2 linked regions of the Variovorax paradoxus genome follow. Each later gene encodes a partner of the first gene's protein in a complex. Links are inferred from orthologs where the notes say so. Each region holds a gene or a part of one and is shown on either strand. Other genes may lie near its edges. The genes, in order: pmbA and tldD.

Region 1 (8,390 bases):
ATGCACAGGCCAAGCTCGCGCGGCCGCTCACACGCAGCGAGCGCTTCCATGAAGTGTTTGCGGCATCGCAAGAAGCCAGACGCCCGCTGCTGTTCGGCCAGCTGATCATCATGATCGTGTACCTGCCGATCTTTGCGCTCACGGGTGTCGAGGGCAAGCTGTTCCACCCGATGGCTTTCACCGTGGTGATTGCACTGCTGGGCGCGATGATCCTGTCGATCACCTTCATTCCGGCAGCCGTGGCGCTCTTCATCGGCAACAGGGTGAGCGAGAAAGAGAACCGCCTGATGCAGTGGGCCAGGCGCGGCTACGAGCCGCTGCTGGCGCGCGTGATGACGGCCAAGCCGCTGGTCATCACCATGGCTTGTGTCGCCGTGGTGCTTTCGGGCTTGCTGGCCATGCGGCTGGGCACGGAGTTTGTGCCGAGCCTGGGCGAGGGCGACTTTGCGGTGCAGGCGCTGCGTATACCGGGCACCAGCCTCACGCAGTCGGTCGAGATGCAAAGGCAGATCGAACGCACGCTGAAAGAAAAGTTTCCGGAAATCGAGCGCGTGTTTGCGCGCACCGGCACGGCGGAGATTGCGTCGGACCCGATGCCGCCGAACGTCTCGGACGGGTACGTCATGCTCAAGCCCGAGAGCGAGTGGCCGGCGCCTCAAGGTGCATCTCGCCGCACGCGCGCCGAACTGCTTGCCGCCGTGCAGGAAGAGGTTGAAAAGCTGCCGGGCAACAACTACGAGTTCTCACAGCCGATCCAGTTGCGCTTCAACGAACTGATCTCGGGTGTGCGCAGCGACGTGGCCGTAAAGATCTTCGGCGACGACATGGCGGTGCTGGACAAGACGGCGGCCGAGGTGTCGGAAACGTTGAGCAAGATCTCAGGTGCCGCAGAAGTGAAGGTCGAGCAGACCACCGGCCTGCCGATGCTCACCGTGAACATCGACCGCAGCAAGACGGCGCGCTACGGACTCAACGTGGGCGACGTGCAAGAGGCGATTTCCATTGCGGTGGGCGGCCGCGAGGCGGGCACGCTGTTCGAGGGCGACCGGCGCTTCGACATCCTCGTGCGCCTGCCCGAGAACCTGCGCACAGATCTGGAGGCGATCAAACGCTTGCCGATCGCGCTGCCCAAGGGCAATGGCGCCGAGGCGCAGCAGCGCACCAGCTTCATTCCGTTGGGCGAGGTGGCCGCGCTGGATCTTGCGCCCGGCCCGAACCAAGTCAGCCGAGAAGACGGCAAGCGCCGCATCGTGGTGAGCGCGAACGTGCGCGGCCGCGACCTCGGCTCGTTCGTGGCCGAAGCCGAGGAAGCCATGCGCAAGGTGAGCATTCCACCCGGCTACTGGACCGCCTGGGGCGGTCAATACGAAAACCTGGCCTCGGCCACCGAGCGGCTGCAGGTGGTGGTGCCGGTGTCGCTGCTGCTGGTGTTCACGTTGCTGTTCGCGATGTTCGGCAACCTGAAGGACGGTCTGCTGGTGTTCACCGGCATTCCGTTCGCACTCACGGGCGGCATCGTGGCGCTGTGGCTGCGCGGCATACCGCTGTCGATCTCGGCGGCGGTGGGTTTCATCGCGCTCTCCGGCGTGGCGGTGCTCAACGGGCTGGTGATGATTTCGTTCATTCGCAACCTGCGCGAGGGCGGGTTGCCGCTCGATGCGGCAATTCGCGAAGGTGCGCTCACGCGGTTGCGGCCGGTGCTGATGACCGCCCTGGTCGCTTCGCTGGGTTTCGTGCCAATGGCCATTGCCACGGGCACCGGCGCCGAGGTGCAGCGGCCGCTGGCAACGGTGGTGATCGGCGGCATCCTGTCGTCTACCGCGCTGACGCTGCTGGTGCTGCCCTTGCTCTATCGCTGGGCGCACCGGCGCGACGAGGAAGACGGGCGCGAAGCCCGGCTTCTCAGTTCCTGATCGCCGACTTGGGCCTGAAGGCCTTGCAGACCGAATCGTCGGTTTCGAGGTACGGCCCGCCAATCAGGTCGATGCAGTACGGCACCGCCGCGAAGATGCCCGGCACGACCTGCTTCCCGTCGGTATCCTTCAGCCCTTCGAGCGTTTCCGCAATCGACTTCGGCTGCCCCGGCAGGTTGATGATCAGGCTCTTGTCGCGAATGACCGCCACCTGGCGCGAAAGGATGGCGGTGGGCACGAAGCGCAGGCTGATCTGGCGCATCTGCTCGCCGAAGCCGGGCATTTCCTTGTGGGCCACGGCCAGGGTGGCCTCGGGCGTTACGTCGCGCAGGGCCGGGCCGGTGCCGCCGGTGGTCAGCACCAGCGAGCAGCCGGCGTCTACCAGCTCGATGAGCGTGGCGCTGATGAGCGCCGCTTCGTCGGGAATGAGCCGGGATTCGAAATCGATGGGGTTCTTGAGCGCACGGCCCAGCCAATCCTTGAGCGAGGGCAGGCCCTTGTCTTCGTAGGTGCCGCTGGAGGCACGGTCGCTGATGGAGACGATGCCGATGCGGATGGAGTCAGGTGTGCTCATGGTGTTGCTCCTTCCCCTTTCGGGGGAAGGTTGGGATGGGGGCAGCCAGGGTGCCCGATGGATGCGCCGCTTGCCCCCACCCCGGCCCTCCCCCGGGAGGGGAGGGAGAAAGGCAAGTGGCTCACGCGTTGTCTTCCCGGTCTTGCGCAGCAGCAGCCGCAGCATGGTCCGCGCCGCCGTGCACCGACAACTCCGCGCGCACCAGCTGAAAGATCTCGCGATAAGCCTTGCCCTGGCGGGGCGCCTCACCGGCGGGACCGGTCTTCATGTCCTTGCGGGCCTGGCGCACCAAGGCGCGCAGCTGCTGCGAATCGGTGCCGGGGTGCGTTTCGATCCAGCCGCCCAGCGCGTCATCGTCGGCAATCAGCCGGTCGCGCCAGCGTTCGGCCTCGTGCAGGGCGGCGGCTTCGGCCGCGGGCACGGTGTTCTGCTCGGCCAGGGCCTGTTTCACGGCTTCCAGCGCCTCGGGTTCGAGCTTGCGCATCAGCTTGCCGATGAACTGCATCTGGCGGCGCTTGCCCTCGAAATTGGTAATGCGCTTGGCCTCGGCCACGGCGTCGATCAGCTTTTCGTCCAGCGGCAGCGCGTCGAACAGGCCGGCGCGCAGGCCGAGCAGTTCGGTGCCCAGCTTTTGCAGTTCGTCGCTTTCGCGCTTCAGGTCGGTACGGCTGGCTTCGTCGGTGCCCTTGAGCTCGCGCTTGAGCTCCAGGTCGAGCTCGCTGCCTTCGGCAACGAACTGGCCACGGACGAAATAGCCTTTTTTGGGTTTGCGGGACATGGGGTGGATTCTGGGCCGCCCCGTGCGGCGTTGCAACGCGTGCAATGCAGAGGGGCGAGCCGGGGGAAACGGAAAATAGGGGGCGCAAGTATCATAGCCACCACATGACGACATCTTCCTCGCGCGCCGATTCCGGCTTCGCCTACAGCCGCTCCTTCTTCGAAAACCTGGTCGACACGGCCCTGGCCCACGCCAAAAAGCTCGGTGCAACCGATGCCGGCGCCGAGGCCTCCGAGGGCTGCGGCCTCAGCGTCTCGGTTCGCAAGGGCGAACTCGAAAACGTCGAGCGCAACCGCGACAAGTCGCTGGGCATCACGGTCTACGTGGGCCACCGCCGCGGCAACGCCAGTACCTCCGACTTTTCCGAGGCCGCCATCGCCCAGACCGTGCAGGCTGCCTACGACATTGCCCGCTTCACGGCTGAAGACCCCGTGAGCGGTCTTCCCGACGAGGAAGACATTGCCAAGGTCCACCCCGAACTCGACCTGTTCCACCCCTGGGACGTGACGAGCGAGCAGGCCGCCAAGCTGGCGCTGGAATGCGAAGCCGCGGCGCTTTCGACCGACAAGCGCATCACCAACAGCGAAGGCGCGGGCGTTTCGGCCCAGCAGAGCCACTTCTTCAGCGCCCACACGCACGGTTTTCGCGGCGGCTATGCCAGTTCGCGGCATTCGATTTCGGTTGCACCCATCGCCGGCAAGGGCGACGACATGCAGCGTGACTCCTGGTACAGCTCCATGCGCTCGGCCGACGAACTGGCCAGCCCGCAGGCCGTGGGCCGCTACGCCGCCGAACGGGCGCTGAGCCGGCTCAAGTCGCGCAAGATCAAGACCACCGAATGCCCGGTGCTGTTCGAGTCGCCGCTGGCCGTCGGCCTGTTGGGCGGGCTGGTGCAGGCCGTGAGCGGCGGGGCGCTGTACCGCAAGAGCACCTTCCTCCTGGATTCGCTCGGCAAGCCGGTGCTGCCCAAGCACGTGGACGTGGCGGAAGACCCGCATGTGATGCGCGGCAAGGGCAGCTCGCCGTTCGACGACGAAGGCGTGATCACCCGTGCGCGCAAGGTGGTGGATGCCGGCCGGCTCGAAGGCTACTTTCTGTCGACCTATTCGGCACGCAAGCTCGGCATGAAGACCACCGGCAACGCCGGCGGCTCGCACAACCTGACGCTGAGCTCGCGCCTCACCAAATCCGGCGACGACCTCGACGCCATGCTGGCCAAGCTCGGCACCGGCCTGTTCGTGATCGAGCTGATGGGCCAGGGCGTGAACTACGTGACCGGCGACTATTCGCGCGGTGCCAGCGGCTTCTGGGTCGAGAAGGGGCGCATCGCCTTTCCGGTGCAGGAGATCACCATTGCGGGCAACCTGAAGGACATGCTGATGGGCATCGAGGCCATCGGCGCCGATGCCTACACCTTCGGCGCGAAGACCACGGGCTCGGTGCTGATCAACCGCATGAAGGTGGCCGGCAGCTGAGGCTGGCCACCTTCTGCGATCAGACGATCCGGACCGAAAGGTTCGGCAGGCCGTCGATGTGGATCTCGATCACGTCGCCGCGCACCACCGGGCCCACATTCTCCGGCGTGCCCGAATAGATGATGTCGCCGGGCATCAGCTCGAAGGCCTGCGACAGGCGACTGATCTGCTCGGCCACCGACCAGATCATGTGCTTGAGCGTGGCGTTCTGCTTGGTCTGGCCATTCACCTTGAGCCAGATTGCCCCGTCGGTGTAGTGGCCGACCTTGGCCACCGGATGAATCGGGCCAATGGGTGCCGACTTGTCGAAGCTCTTGCCGATTTCCCAGGGCTTTTTCTGGTCGCCCATTTCGCGCTGCAGGTCGCGGCGGGTCATGTCCAGGCCCAGTGAATAGCCGTAGACGAGGCCCAGCGCGTCTGCTGGCGCGATGTCGCGGCCGCCCTTGCCGAGCGCCACGACCAGCTCGACCTCGTAGTGGTAATTTTTGGTGAGCGTGGGGTAGGGGTGATCGGCCACCGTGCCGGGCGTGACGACCTGGATCGCGTCCGTGGGTTTCTGAAAGAAGAACGGCGGCTCGCGGGTGGGGTCTGACCCCATTTCGCGCGCATGAGCCGCGTAGTTGCGGCCGATGCAGTAGATGCGGCGTACCGGAAACGCCTGCTCGCTGCCGACGATTGGAACCGTGGTCTGCGCCACCGCAAAAGGCGTTTGCGGCGCGCGCGATGCACCGGCCGGAATGGCGCAGCCGGCCACTGCGCCGGCAGCAATGGCTGCGGAGCCGGCCAGCAGGCCGCGTCGTGAACTGGACATGATCTTTGTCTCCTGAATCCTTGAATGGGCGATGAAAGCCGGCCGCGGCCAGCCGGGCCATTCTGGAGCGCACTGCCGCCGCGTTCTTGCACGCATCTACGCAAAAACAGGACGCAAGCAACACCGGCCATTCACCTTGCGGTGGCCGGGCGTGGGCTTACCATCGCGCCATGTCGGCCCTTCAATCCAGCCTTCGCCTCTACGGCATGCAGGAGCGCGCGAACCATCTCGACTTCGACATTCGTTTCGAAGGCGCGCGGGACGTGCTGGCGCGGCCGCACCGGCACGAGTATTTCCAGATCCAGGTCAGCATCCACGGCGGGTCGCAGCAGATCGTTGGCGGCGCGGTGCGCCCGTTTACCGCGGGGCACCTGAGCTTTGTGCTGCCGTACCGCGTGCATGTGGTGCCGCATCCGCCCGGCGCCCGCTATGCCATCGTGAACTTCGACCAGGGTTTTCTCTGGCCCGAGCTGGCGGTCGAGGCGCTCGACCTCGAGGGGGTGCCGGTTTCGCGCCAGCCCGAGCTCGCGCCCTTCCTGTTCCAGGAGTACATGGACTTTCATTTCGGCGATACCGATTTCGCGCGCATTCTCGGGTGGCTCGAAGAGCTTGCCGTGCTCAACCGTGAGCGGCGCTTCGGCAGCGTGGGCGCGATCCGCGGCATTCTGCTGCAGTTGATGGGCCTGGCCTGCAGCCGGCACGAGGCGCAGTTGCTCACGCAGGCCGCGCTGCAGAGCGGCCGCAGCACAGGCGGAGATGCGCTGCAACGCGTGATGCGCTATGTGCGCGAGCACCTGGGCGAGGAGATGTCGCTCAACGATGCCGCCGCGGCGGCCATGCTGTCGCCGAACTATCTTGCGCACCTGCTCAAGAAGCAGACGCACCGCACCTTTACCGAACTGGTGACCGAGCGCCGCCTGGAGCGCGCGAAGGAACTGCTGCTGACCTCGAACGCCCGCATCGCCGACATCGCGCGGCAGTGCGGCTTCGGCGATGCGGTTTACTTCAGCCGCCGGTTCAGGCTGCGCAACGGCGTGACGCCCAGGCAGTTCCGCAGCCAGGCCGATGCCGGGCTGGCCAAGGCTGCAGGGCCCGACAGGCAAGCAAGCCACCCCCGAGAGATGCCATGAGCAGACACCACGCCGCGCGAAAGCCGGAACTCGAACATGAACTGATGCGCGATCCGCGGCTCGGATTCGAGCCGGCGGGCGGGAGCTCCGTGCGCTGCCTGCAGCACGGCGTGCCCTGGCCGTTCGACTGCTGGCACTACCACGACGAGTACGAACTGCAGATCATCAACCGCAGCAGCGGCGATGCCTATGTCGGCAACCACATCGGACGCTTCGAGCCCGGCTACGTTGCGCTTGTGGGCGGGCGCCTGCCGCACACCTGGATTTCGGACGGCGTACCGCCCGAGGGCATTGCCGACCGCAGCATGGTCATACATTTTCGCGACGAGCCGCTGCGCAAGGGCGTGGGCTTGTTCCCCGAGCTGGAAGCGGTGCTGCCGATGCTCGACCGCGCGAAGCTCGGCGTCGAGTTCTTCGGTATCGGCGAGCGTGTGCGGGAGCGCTTTGCGCGTGTTCAGGCGCAGGAGGGCCTGGCCCGGCTGTCGGAGTTCATCGGCCTGCTGCACGAGCTCGCCAACTGGGAAGACTATCGCCAGATTTCGAGTGCCGCCGGCCCGCTGGGCGAAGACCCGAGCGCCAACTCGCGCATGCGCCGCGTGCTCGACTACCTCGATCAGCACCTCACTGAAGACCTCTCGCTGCCGGCCGTGTGCGCGGTGGCCAACATGGCCGAAAGCAGCTTTTCGCGCTACTTTCACAAGCACATGGGCAGCACGTTCACCGACTTCGTCACCCGCCTGCGCATTTCGAAAGCCTGCGAGATGCTGCAAGTGTCCGACCGGCTGGTGAGCGACATCTGCTATGAGGTGGGTTTTTCGAACCTCGCCAATTTCAACCGGCGTTTTCTTCAGCTCAAGGGCATGACACCCTCGGCCTACCGGCAGCAGGCGCAAGACCGGTTCGGACTTCGTACGGCGCAGAACACGCCGGTTGCCGCCGCGGCTTGAATCGGCATCGAGGCCCGGCTCGGCGCGTCAGGTGCCGCGCTGCGAGGCAAACAGCTCCGGTACCGCGTCGAGGAAGTGAAATGTCTTGGGCGTTTTCATATTGAAGCTCCGGCCTCCGTCATCCTCGTCATGGATATTCGAGTTGCCCGAATCCAATTGATCGGCCATCCAGTCGAGAAACGTTGCCAGCGAACTGCCCACGACGAACTTCTCGTTTTCGTCTCGGCCGAAATTGATGACCTGCCCGAACGTTCCGCTTTCCCCCGGGTCGAGGTCGACGCCGAGATGATTGCCTGCGGAGTCGTACGCGAACGGAATCCAGTACTTGTTTGCGTAGACCTCCTTGATGGCGCCAGGCGTTGCCGATTTGGAGAGCGCGCCTGCGGTCTTCATCTCCTCGGCCGAACTCTGGTCGACCATCGAGTTCCAGCGGGCCCAATGCCTTTTCGCGTCGGCAAGGGGCAAGAACATCAGGCCGTAGAAGGGGCCGGTGTCGGCTTCCCCTTTTTGCCCGTCGTGGGCGCTATAAAGATCTTTCAGGCTTTGTGGAAACGCCCTTCCCACGAGACTTTCGAATTCCGAAACGGCGGCTTCGGGGCATCCTTGCGCCAGATCCGCGTACACCTCCGGGAGATTTACCTCCAGCCACTTTTCAAGTCGCTCCATTGGGTTTTTCATTGCATTTTTCCTCTCCGTTGCCAGCGCCGTTGACGGGCGGTTTCGAGCGCGTGCTCGTCCGGAAAAAACTGTAGCAGCGAAGAG
Region 2 (8,580 bases), 1.0 Mb from region 1 along the record:
GGTGGTGCGCGCGCCGATGGCGCCCCAGGCGATCAGGTCGCCGATGTACTGCGGCGAAATCACGTCGAGAAACTCGCTGCCCGCCGGCAGGCCGAGCCGGTTGATGTCGATGAGCAGCTGGCGCGCAATGCGCAGGCCCTCGTCGATGCGGTAGCTTTCGTCCAGGTACGGATCGTTGATGAGGCCCTTCCAGCCCACCGTGGTGCGCGGCTTCTCGAAGTACACGCGCATGACGATTTCCAGCGTGCCGGCGTACTTTTCGCGCTCCACCTTCAGGCGGCGGGCGTATTCGAGCGCGGCGGCGGGGTCATGGATCGAGCACGGCCCCATGATCACCAGCAGCCTGTCGTCCTTGCCCGCCATGATGTTGTGGATGTTGCGGCGCGTGCCCTCGATCAGCGTTTCGACCGGCGTGCCGCGAATCGGAAAGAAGCGGATCAGATGTTCGGGAGGGGGCAGCACGTTGATGTCCTTGATGCGTTCGTCGTCGGTCTTGCTGGTTTTTTCGACGCTCGCATACCAGCTGTCGCTGGCGGGGGCAGTGTTCGTGCTCATGGTGCTTTTCCTTGTTGGAGTGAAATCGTCAGGGCATAAAAAAACCGCCGGGGGCTCTGGGCCACCGGCGGTTCTGGGAGGGTGTTCGTTTGCTTTACGCGCTCGCCTCTCGTCCGCCGGAAACCGGGAACCAAAAGTAGGCAAAGAAATAAGCGCGGAGGGCGGACATGTGGGCGAAATGTAGCACGGAAAACAAAAAGCCGGGCAAAGCCCGGCTCCGAACGCTTAGCGGTAGCCCGACTCGTTGGGGTTGTGGATGATCCAGATCAGGTTGCCGCCCGAGTAGTCGCCCATGCCGCCACCTGCAAAAACCAGCCGCCCCTGGCCCTTGTAGGTCATCTCGTAGCGGTGGCGGTCGCTGCCGAAGTAGAACGGAATGAAGGCCTTGCCCGTGACATAGGCGCCCTGGTCCGTCGGCTGGCCGGCGAGGTCGGTCACCTGCTTGGCGCTCATGCCGATCTGCAGGCGCGAGAACTTGCTGTTGCGTGCGGGAACACCCGTGATCTCGCCTTCGTAGCCGTTCAGGCCCTTGACGGTACGGCCGCTGCCGGCTTCGACCTTGGACGAATCAATGACGTTGCCCTTGGCGTCCATGCCGGCCTTGACGCCGCCGCGCGCCGGGGCGGCGGGTGCGCTGGCAGCGGGCGCCGACGCCGTGGGCTGGCTGTTGTCGCCCGAACCGCCGCGCGAAGCGCAACCTGCGGTTGCGAGCGCCACTGCGGCAGTTGCAGCCCACAGGGCTGCGGACGAATTGATCCTGATCCTCATCAAGTGCTCCTCTTTTTGAAAAATAAGGAGCCGAGCTTAGCAAGCTCTCAGGCCGTTCCGCCTACGGTCAAACCATCGATGCGCAGCGTAGGCTGGCCAACGCCCACGGGCACGCTCTGGCCTTCCTTGCCGCAAGTGCCCACGCCGGAATCGAGCGCCATGTCGTTGCCGATCATGGTCACGCGGGTGAGCGCGTCGGGGCCGTTGCCCACGATGGTCGCGCCCTTCACCGGGTACTGGATCTTGCCGTTCTCGACCCAGAAGGCCTCGCTCGCCGAGAACACGAACTTGCCGCTGGTGATGTCGACCTGGCCGCCGCCGAAGTTGGTGGCGTACAAGCCCTTCTTGATGCTGGCCACGATTTCCTTGGGGTCCTTGTCGCCGCCGAGCATGTAGGTGTTGGTCATGCGCGGCATCGGCACGTGGGCGTAGCTCTCGCGGCGGCCGTTGCCGGTGGGCTTGACCTTCATGAGGCGTGCGTTGAGCGAATCCTGGATGTAGCCCTTGAGGATGCCGTCTTCGATGAGCACGTTGCGCTGGCTTGCGTTGCCCTCGTCGTCCACGTTGAGCGAGCCGCGGCGGTCGGCAATGGTGCCGTCGTCCAGCACTGTGACGCCCTTGGCCGCCACGCGCTGGCCGATGCGGCCCGAGAACGCGCTCGAGCCCTTGCGGTTGAAGTCGCCTTCCAGCCCGTGGCCGATGGCTTCGTGCAGCAGAATGCCGGGCCAGCCGGAGCCGAGCACCACGGTCATTTCGCCGGCTGGCGCCGGACGGGCGTCGAGGTTGGTCAGCGCAGCCTTCACGGCTTGGTCAACGTATTCGGCAATCTGTTCGTCGGTGAAGTAGGCCAGGCCGAAACGCCCGCCCCCGCCGCCGGAGCCAACCTCGCGCCGGCCGTTCTGCTCGGCAATCACGGTCACCGACAGGCGCACCAGCGGCCGCACGTCGGCTGCCAGGGTGCCGTCGGCGCGCGCCACCAGCACCACGTCGTACTCGCTCGCCAGGCCGGCCATGACCTGCGCCACGCGCGGATCGCGCGAACGGGCGAGCTTCTCGACCCGCTCGAGCAACTTGACCTTGGCCGTGCTGTCGAGCGTGGAAATGGGATCGACGCCGTTATAGAGCGAGCGGCTCGAAGCAATCTTGCGAGCCGGCGTCTTCACGCGGCCAGTGCGGCCGGCGGAGGAAATGGAGCGGACCGTGCGGGCCGCGTCGAGCAGCGATGCCTCCGAAATATCGTCCGAATAGGCGAATGCGGTCTTCTCGCCGCTGACCGCGCGCACGCCGACGCCCTGGTCGATGCTGAAGCTGCCGGTCTTGACGATGCCCTCTTCGAGGCTCCAGCCCTCGCTGCGCGTGTACTGGAAGTACAGGTCGGCGTCGTCCACCTTGTGGGCGGTGATCTCGGCCAGTGCCTTGCTCAGGTGCGATTCGTCCAGGCCGAAGGGCGTGAGAAGGAGTTGTTGCGCCGTGGCAAGGCGCTCGATGGTAGGTTCGCGAGAGATCATTGACGGATTATTGCTCGCGCCCGGCTTCTGCGCTTCAGCGGGGGCGGGCCCGCTTGATCGCGCAGGAACTCGTCGGCCAGCTCGCGAAGGATGGCCAGTGCCGGCGCCTCGGTGCGGCGGGCGAGGGTCACCACCGCAAAGCGCGCCACGCGCGCCAGCGCCGGACGCACGTCGAGCTCCTGCAGATCGGGCGCCGCGGCACGAATGGCCAGCAGCACCGTGTCGCTGCTGCGCGCAACCTCGACCAGGCTCGGCACCTCTTCACATTGCAGCGTGACGCATGCCGAGGGATGCGCCTGCGGCCCGTGGGCCTCGACCAGGGCTGCCGCTACCTGATCGCTGAGCGGCGTGGAGGCGATGGGGTAGTTCTGCACGTCGGCAAAAACAACGTCTCCGCGCTTGCGTGCGAGCGGGTGGCCAGGCCGGCACATGAACACGCCGCGCATCTCGCGTACGGTGTCCAGCTTCAGGTCGGGCGCCGGCTTGAGCGAGAGTGCATCCACCACCAGCGCATCCAGCGTGCGGGCCCGCAGCGCCTGGAGGAGCATGTCGGTGTGTCCACGGGCCACTACCGTGCGGACCTTCGGGTGGCGCTCGGCCATGCGCATCAGCAACGGCGTCATCAGCATGGCACCGGGGCCCGAGCCCATGCCGACGCGCAGTTCGCCGCCCTCGGCATGGCCGACGAGGCGGCCGCTGCCGTGCAGGTCTTCCGCGTCGAGCACCAGTTGGCGCGCACGCTCGAGCGCCTGCTTGCCGAACGGCGTGAGTTCATTGCGGCGCCCCACCCTGTCGAACAGGGGCAGACCCAGTTCGTCTTCCAGCGCACGAATGCTGCGGCTGAGCGCCGGCTGCGTCAGGTGCATGACCTGCGCCGAAGCGCTGAAAGAGCCGGTGGCGGCCAGCGAGATCAGATGCCGAAGCTGCACCAGGGTCATGGGCACGGATGAACAAAAGAATGAGTTGAACTCATGCTAATGCAAAGAACAATGCATTGGACGAGGGGTTTTCGCGCCCCTAGGATGAATTGGCGCGCCCTTCTGCTGCGCTCACCGAATCGCCCTCAACCCACGAAAGCGACACACATGACGACGACGAAGTCCTTCTTCCGCAGGCGCAACCTGCTCGCCTGCGGCTTGCTGGCGGCCACCGGCGCCGCGGCACTCGCGCAGCAGCAGCCTTATCCGGCCAAGCCCATCAACCTCATGGTTCCGTATCCCGCGGGCGGGCCTTCCGATGCCACGGCGCGCATCTTCACGGTACCGCTGGGCCGCGAACTCGGGCAGCAGGTGATCGTGGAGAACCTGGGCGGCGTCAGCGGCGCCCTTGCCGCGCAGAAAGTGCTTTCCGCGCCGGCAGATGGCTACTACGTCTTTCAGGGCTCGCCCAACGAGGTCATCCTTTCGCCGCTCGCGAATGCGGCCGTGAAGCTCAAGGCCGAGGACTTTCGCCTGGTGGCACCGGTGGCCGAGGCGGTAATGGTGTTCGTGGCGCGCAAGGACCTGCCGGCCAACAGCGTCGACGAGCTCATTGCACTGGCCCGCAAGTCGTCCGCCGAGCCGCTGAGCTACGGCAGCGTAGGCATCGGCTCGCTCTACCACCTGCTGCTCGAAAAGGTACAGCTGCAGACGGGCATCAAGCTCAACCATGCGCCCTACAAGGGCAACGCGCCGCTGCTGCAGGACATCGGCGGGGGCCAGGTCGACTTCGCGGTGCTGGTCTACAGCGCGGCGATGGGAGCGCTGGCCGAGCAAGGCCGGCTAAAGGTGATCGGGCAACTGGGCGCTCGCCGCTCCGAACTCCTGAAGAACGTGCCCGCAATGAGCGAGAGCAAGGAACTCAAGGACTTCGACTACAAGACCTGGAGCGGCTTCCTGGTGCCCAGGAAGACGCCGGAGGACGTCGTGCAGCGCCTGCACAAGGCAATTGGCGCCACACTGGTCGATGCGGGCGTGCGCTCGCAGCTTGCGGCACAGACGCAGTTGGCCTCGGCCCCCACCTCGCTGGCCGAAGCACAGAAATTCTTCGAAAGCGAAACCGCACGCTACCGCGACATCGCAAAGTCCATCCACCTGCAACCCCAATAGGCACCACTGCATGAACAACCTGATTGAAGACTTGCAGCACCACGCCGAAGAATTCATCGGCATTCGCCGCGACATCCACCGCCACCCGGAACTGGCTTTCGGCGAACACCGCACCGCCGCGCTGGTCGCCGAGAAATTGCAGGCCTGGGGCTACGAGGTGGCACAGGGGCTGGGCGGCACCGGCGTGGTGGGCCGTCTGGTCCGCGGAGACGGAGCGCGGCGCCTGGGCATTCGCGCCGACATGGATGCATTGCCCATCGACGAGGCCACCGGCCTGCCCTACGCCAGCTGCAATCACGGCGTGATGCACGCCTGCGGCCACGACGGCCACACCGCAATGCTGCTGGCCGCGGCGCACCACCTGGCCGCGCGCGGGCGTTTCTCCGGCACGCTCAACCTGATCTTCCAGCCTGCCGAAGAAGGCGGCGGCGGCGCGCTTCGCATGATGGAAAACGGCCTGTTCGACAGGTATCCGTGCGACGCCATCTTTGCCATGCACAACATGCCGGGCCTCTCGCAAGGCCGGTTTTCGCTGCGCGAGGGTGCCGCCATGGCTTCTTCCGACTACGCCACCGTGGTGATCGAGGGCGTGGGAGGGCACGGCGCCATGCCGCACCGCACCGCCGACCCGGTGGTGGCGGCAGCCAGCATCGTCATGGCGCTGCAAAGCGTGGTCTCCCGCAATATCGACCCGCTCCAGATGGGCGTGGTCACGGTGGGTGCCATCCACGCGGGCAAGGCCAACAACGTGATTCCGGCCAGCGCGACGCTGGAGATCAGCATGCGGGCGCTCGACCGCGAGGTGCGCGCGCTGCTCGAAAATCGCGTAAAGGCCGTCATTGCCGCGCAGGCCGAGAGCTTCGGCTGCAAGGCCGTGATCGACTGGCGCAAGGGCTATGCGGTGCTGGTCAACACGCCGGCCGAAACGGATTTCGCGCGGCAGGTTGCGGTGGAACTGGTGGGAGCCGAATGCGTGACACCGCAAGGCCCGCCGCTGACTGGCAGCGAGGACTTCGCCTTCATGCTCGAACAGGTGCCGGGCAGCTACCTGCTGATAGGAAATGGCGACGGGGACAGTGCCGGGGCCTGCATGGTCCATAACCCTGGCTACGACTTCAACGACGACAACGTTGCGCTCGGAGCCGCGTATTGGGTGCTGCTGGCCGAGCGCTTCCTGGCCGGCACAGGCTGAAGCTAGTTCGACTGGGACAGCTTCCTGGCCCGGGCGATCGACATCAAGATGCCCAGCCCCAGCCCCAGCGTCACCATGGCAGTACCGCCGTAGCTGATGAACGGCAGCGGCACGCCCACCACGGGCAGGATGCCGCTCACCATGCCCATGTTGACGAAGGCATAGGTGAAGAAAATCATCGTCACCGCCCCGGCCAAGAGCCGGGAGAACAGCGTGGTGGCGTTGGTCGCAATGGCCAGCCCGCGAAAGATCAACAGGATGAAAGCCGCAATCAGCGCAAGGTTGCCCACGAGGCCGAATTCCTCGGAATACGCGGCAAAGATGAAGTCGGTGGTGCGTTCGGGAATGAATTCGAGGTGCGTCTGCGTGCCCTGCATGAACCCCTTGCCGCCCACGCCGCCCGAACCGATGGCGATCATCCCCTGGATGATGTGGAACCCCTTGCCCAGCGGATCCTTGCTCGGGTCGAGCAGTGTGCAAACGCGCTGCTTCTGGTAGTCGTGCAGCACCCGCCAATCGACGCCATCGGCGCACAGCTGCGACTCGAAGCCCACGATCAGCGTGATGGCCACGGCGCCAATCACCACTGGCGGCACGATGAGCTTCCACGGCAGCCCGGCGAAAAAGATCACCGCCAGACCGGCGGCAAGCACCAGCAGCGAAGTGCCCAGGTCGGGCTGCTTCATGATGAGCCCGACCGGAATGGCCAGCAGCACCGTGGCCACCACGAAATCGAGCGGCCTCAGCTGGCCCTCCCGGCGCTGGAACCACCAGGCCAGCATCAGCGGCATTGCAATCTTGAGGATTTCGCTGGGCTGGATCACCACGCCGACGTTGATCCAGCGCGTCGCGCCCTTTTTCGTGATTCCGAACAGCGCAACGGCAACCAGCAGCGACACCCCCGCCACGTAGAGCGGCACTGCGAACATCATCAACCGCTGCGGCGGCACCTGGGCCACCACGAACATGATGAAGCCGGCCAGCAGCATGTTGCGCCCATGATCCGCAAAGCGCGAGCCGTGGTCGTAACCCGACGAATACATGGTCAGCAACCCGGCAAATGCCAGCAACAGCACGGCAAAGGCCAGAAAGCCGTCGAAGCCCTGGAAGATGGGCGCGACGCGGCGCGCCAGGGAGGGCTGATTGAACACGGCGGACATGGGGCTGGATTATCCGCGCCCCGCAACGCCCGTCAGTCGAATTCGAGTTGAACGACCGTGCGCCCCACTCGGCTTTCGACCGCAAGCCGAGCGCCGACCGCGCCGGCCTGCTCCGCCAGCGCCCGGGGCACCCGCGCTGCGTCGAAGCCCCGTCCGTCATCGATCACGCGCAGTTGCACCGCGCCGGCCGCCGGTTGCGCCTCGATGCGGAGCGTTTTGGCCTGTGCATGCTGCAGCACGTTGGAAATGGCCTCGAAGAGCAGGAACTGCAGTTGCCGCATGCCCTGCGCGTCCAGCCCCCTGACCGTGGGCACCTCTTCCACGCCCCACTCCAGCCTGATGCCCGCGGCCGCAAGGCGCGGTTCCAGCCGGTAGCGCAGCGCCGCCAGCAGGGCGCCGACATCGCCCGGCGGCAGGTGAATGGAGTCGATGGACAGCTTGAGCTGGTCGAGCGAGTCCTGCAGGGTCCGCAGCAGCTCCTCGGGGCTGGTCTGGCCCGACTGCAGCTGCCGGATGGCCGAGCTGATGCGCGAACCCACGCCGTCATGCATGTCGCGCAGGATGCGTTCGCGCTCATGGGTGCGGGCCTGGTCGCGCGCCACCTGCTCCAGCGCCGCAAAGGTCGATGCAAGCTCGCGTTCGCGCTGCGCCACCCGCTCGGCCAAAGCCGCAACCGAACCCCGCGCCTCGATGCTTGCGGCGTGAAAGCGCCTGAGCACGATCAGCAGCAGTGCAACGCCGAAGAAAACGGACGAATAGCGCACCCAGGTGGTCTCGCCGTAGGAGTCGCTCAGGCGAATCACCAGCCAGTCCCTGATGCCGAAGCCCAGCGTTACCAGCGCGGCGGCCGCCACCAGCAGGCGCTCCATGGTCGGCCGCCTGACCGTCCCCACCACAAAGGCCGAGACGAACAGCGTGATGAACACGATTTCTCCCGCGAGCCAGCCGGTGAGCCAGTACGGCTCTTCACGGAACAGCGCCATCGAGCTGGCGCCGATGGTTCCGGCCACCACGCCCGCCATGGGCCAGCGCAGCCAGCGCAAGCGGGGCCGGCCGTCCCAACCCGCAAGGTGATAGCAGAACATCATGGCGGAGGCCATCCAGCCGGCGTAGCAGGCGGCCATGAGCACACCCCAGGCCGGCCAGGGAAGGGGCGGTTCGGCAATCACGCCGTCGGCCACCCGCAGGGCCCAGCAGAATTCGGCGAGCGCGGCCCAGAAATAGATGCTTTCGCGCCGATGCCCCGCCACGGCTTCGACATCGACCTGCGTAAGCCACAGCGCCAGTGCAATGCCCCCGACGATGAGACT

What was found.
Region 2: the proteins of pmbA (region 1) and tldD are in contact, whole or in part, in a solved structure (PDB 5NJ9), measured with the Escherichia coli proteins. The link is inferred for Variovorax paradoxus from one-to-one orthologs.

What each region holds. Positions count from the first base shown.
Region 1 is NZ_CP123990.1:3,751,246-3,759,635, reverse strand. The notes cover bases 2,746-5,554. They hold pmbA (metalloprotease PmbA), read left to right. Parts: upstream 2,746-3,369; coding sequence 3,370-4,740; downstream 4,741-5,554. Other genes in these bases: QHG62_RS18075 (fumarylacetoacetate hydrolase family protein), read right to left, coding at 4,760-5,551; yjgA (ribosome biogenesis factor YjgA), read right to left, coding at 2,746-3,265. Outside these bases: QHG62_RS18095 (efflux RND transporter permease subunit), read left to right, coding at 1-1,913; mog (molybdopterin adenylyltransferase), read right to left, coding at 1,903-2,487; more of yjgA, read right to left, coding at 2,609-2,745; QHG62_RS18070 (helix-turn-helix transcriptional regulator), read left to right, coding at 5,758-6,681; QHG62_RS18065 (AraC family transcriptional regulator), read left to right, coding at 6,678-7,628; QHG62_RS18060 (SMI1/KNR4 family protein), read right to left, coding at 7,656-8,306.
Region 2 is NZ_CP123990.1:4,776,100-4,784,679, reverse strand. Bases 602-3,600 are described here. They hold tldD (metalloprotease TldD), read right to left. Parts: upstream 2,832-3,600; coding sequence 1,371-2,831; downstream 602-1,370. Other genes in these bases: QHG62_RS22980 (LysR family transcriptional regulator), read right to left, coding at 2,828-3,600; QHG62_RS22990 (hypothetical protein), read right to left, coding at 781-1,323. Also shown: QHG62_RS22995 (3-deoxy-7-phosphoheptulonate synthase), read right to left, coding at 1-555; more of QHG62_RS22980, read right to left, coding at 3,601-3,769; QHG62_RS22975 (tripartite tricarboxylate transporter substrate binding protein), read left to right, coding at 3,917-4,918; QHG62_RS22970 (M20 aminoacylase family protein), read left to right, coding at 4,929-6,110; rod shape-determining protein RodA, read right to left, coding at 6,113-7,270; QHG62_RS22960 (sensor histidine kinase), read right to left, coding at 7,303-8,580. UniProt on the Escherichia coli protein: Metalloprotease involved in CcdA degradation. Suppresses the inhibitory activity of the carbon storage regulator (CsrA).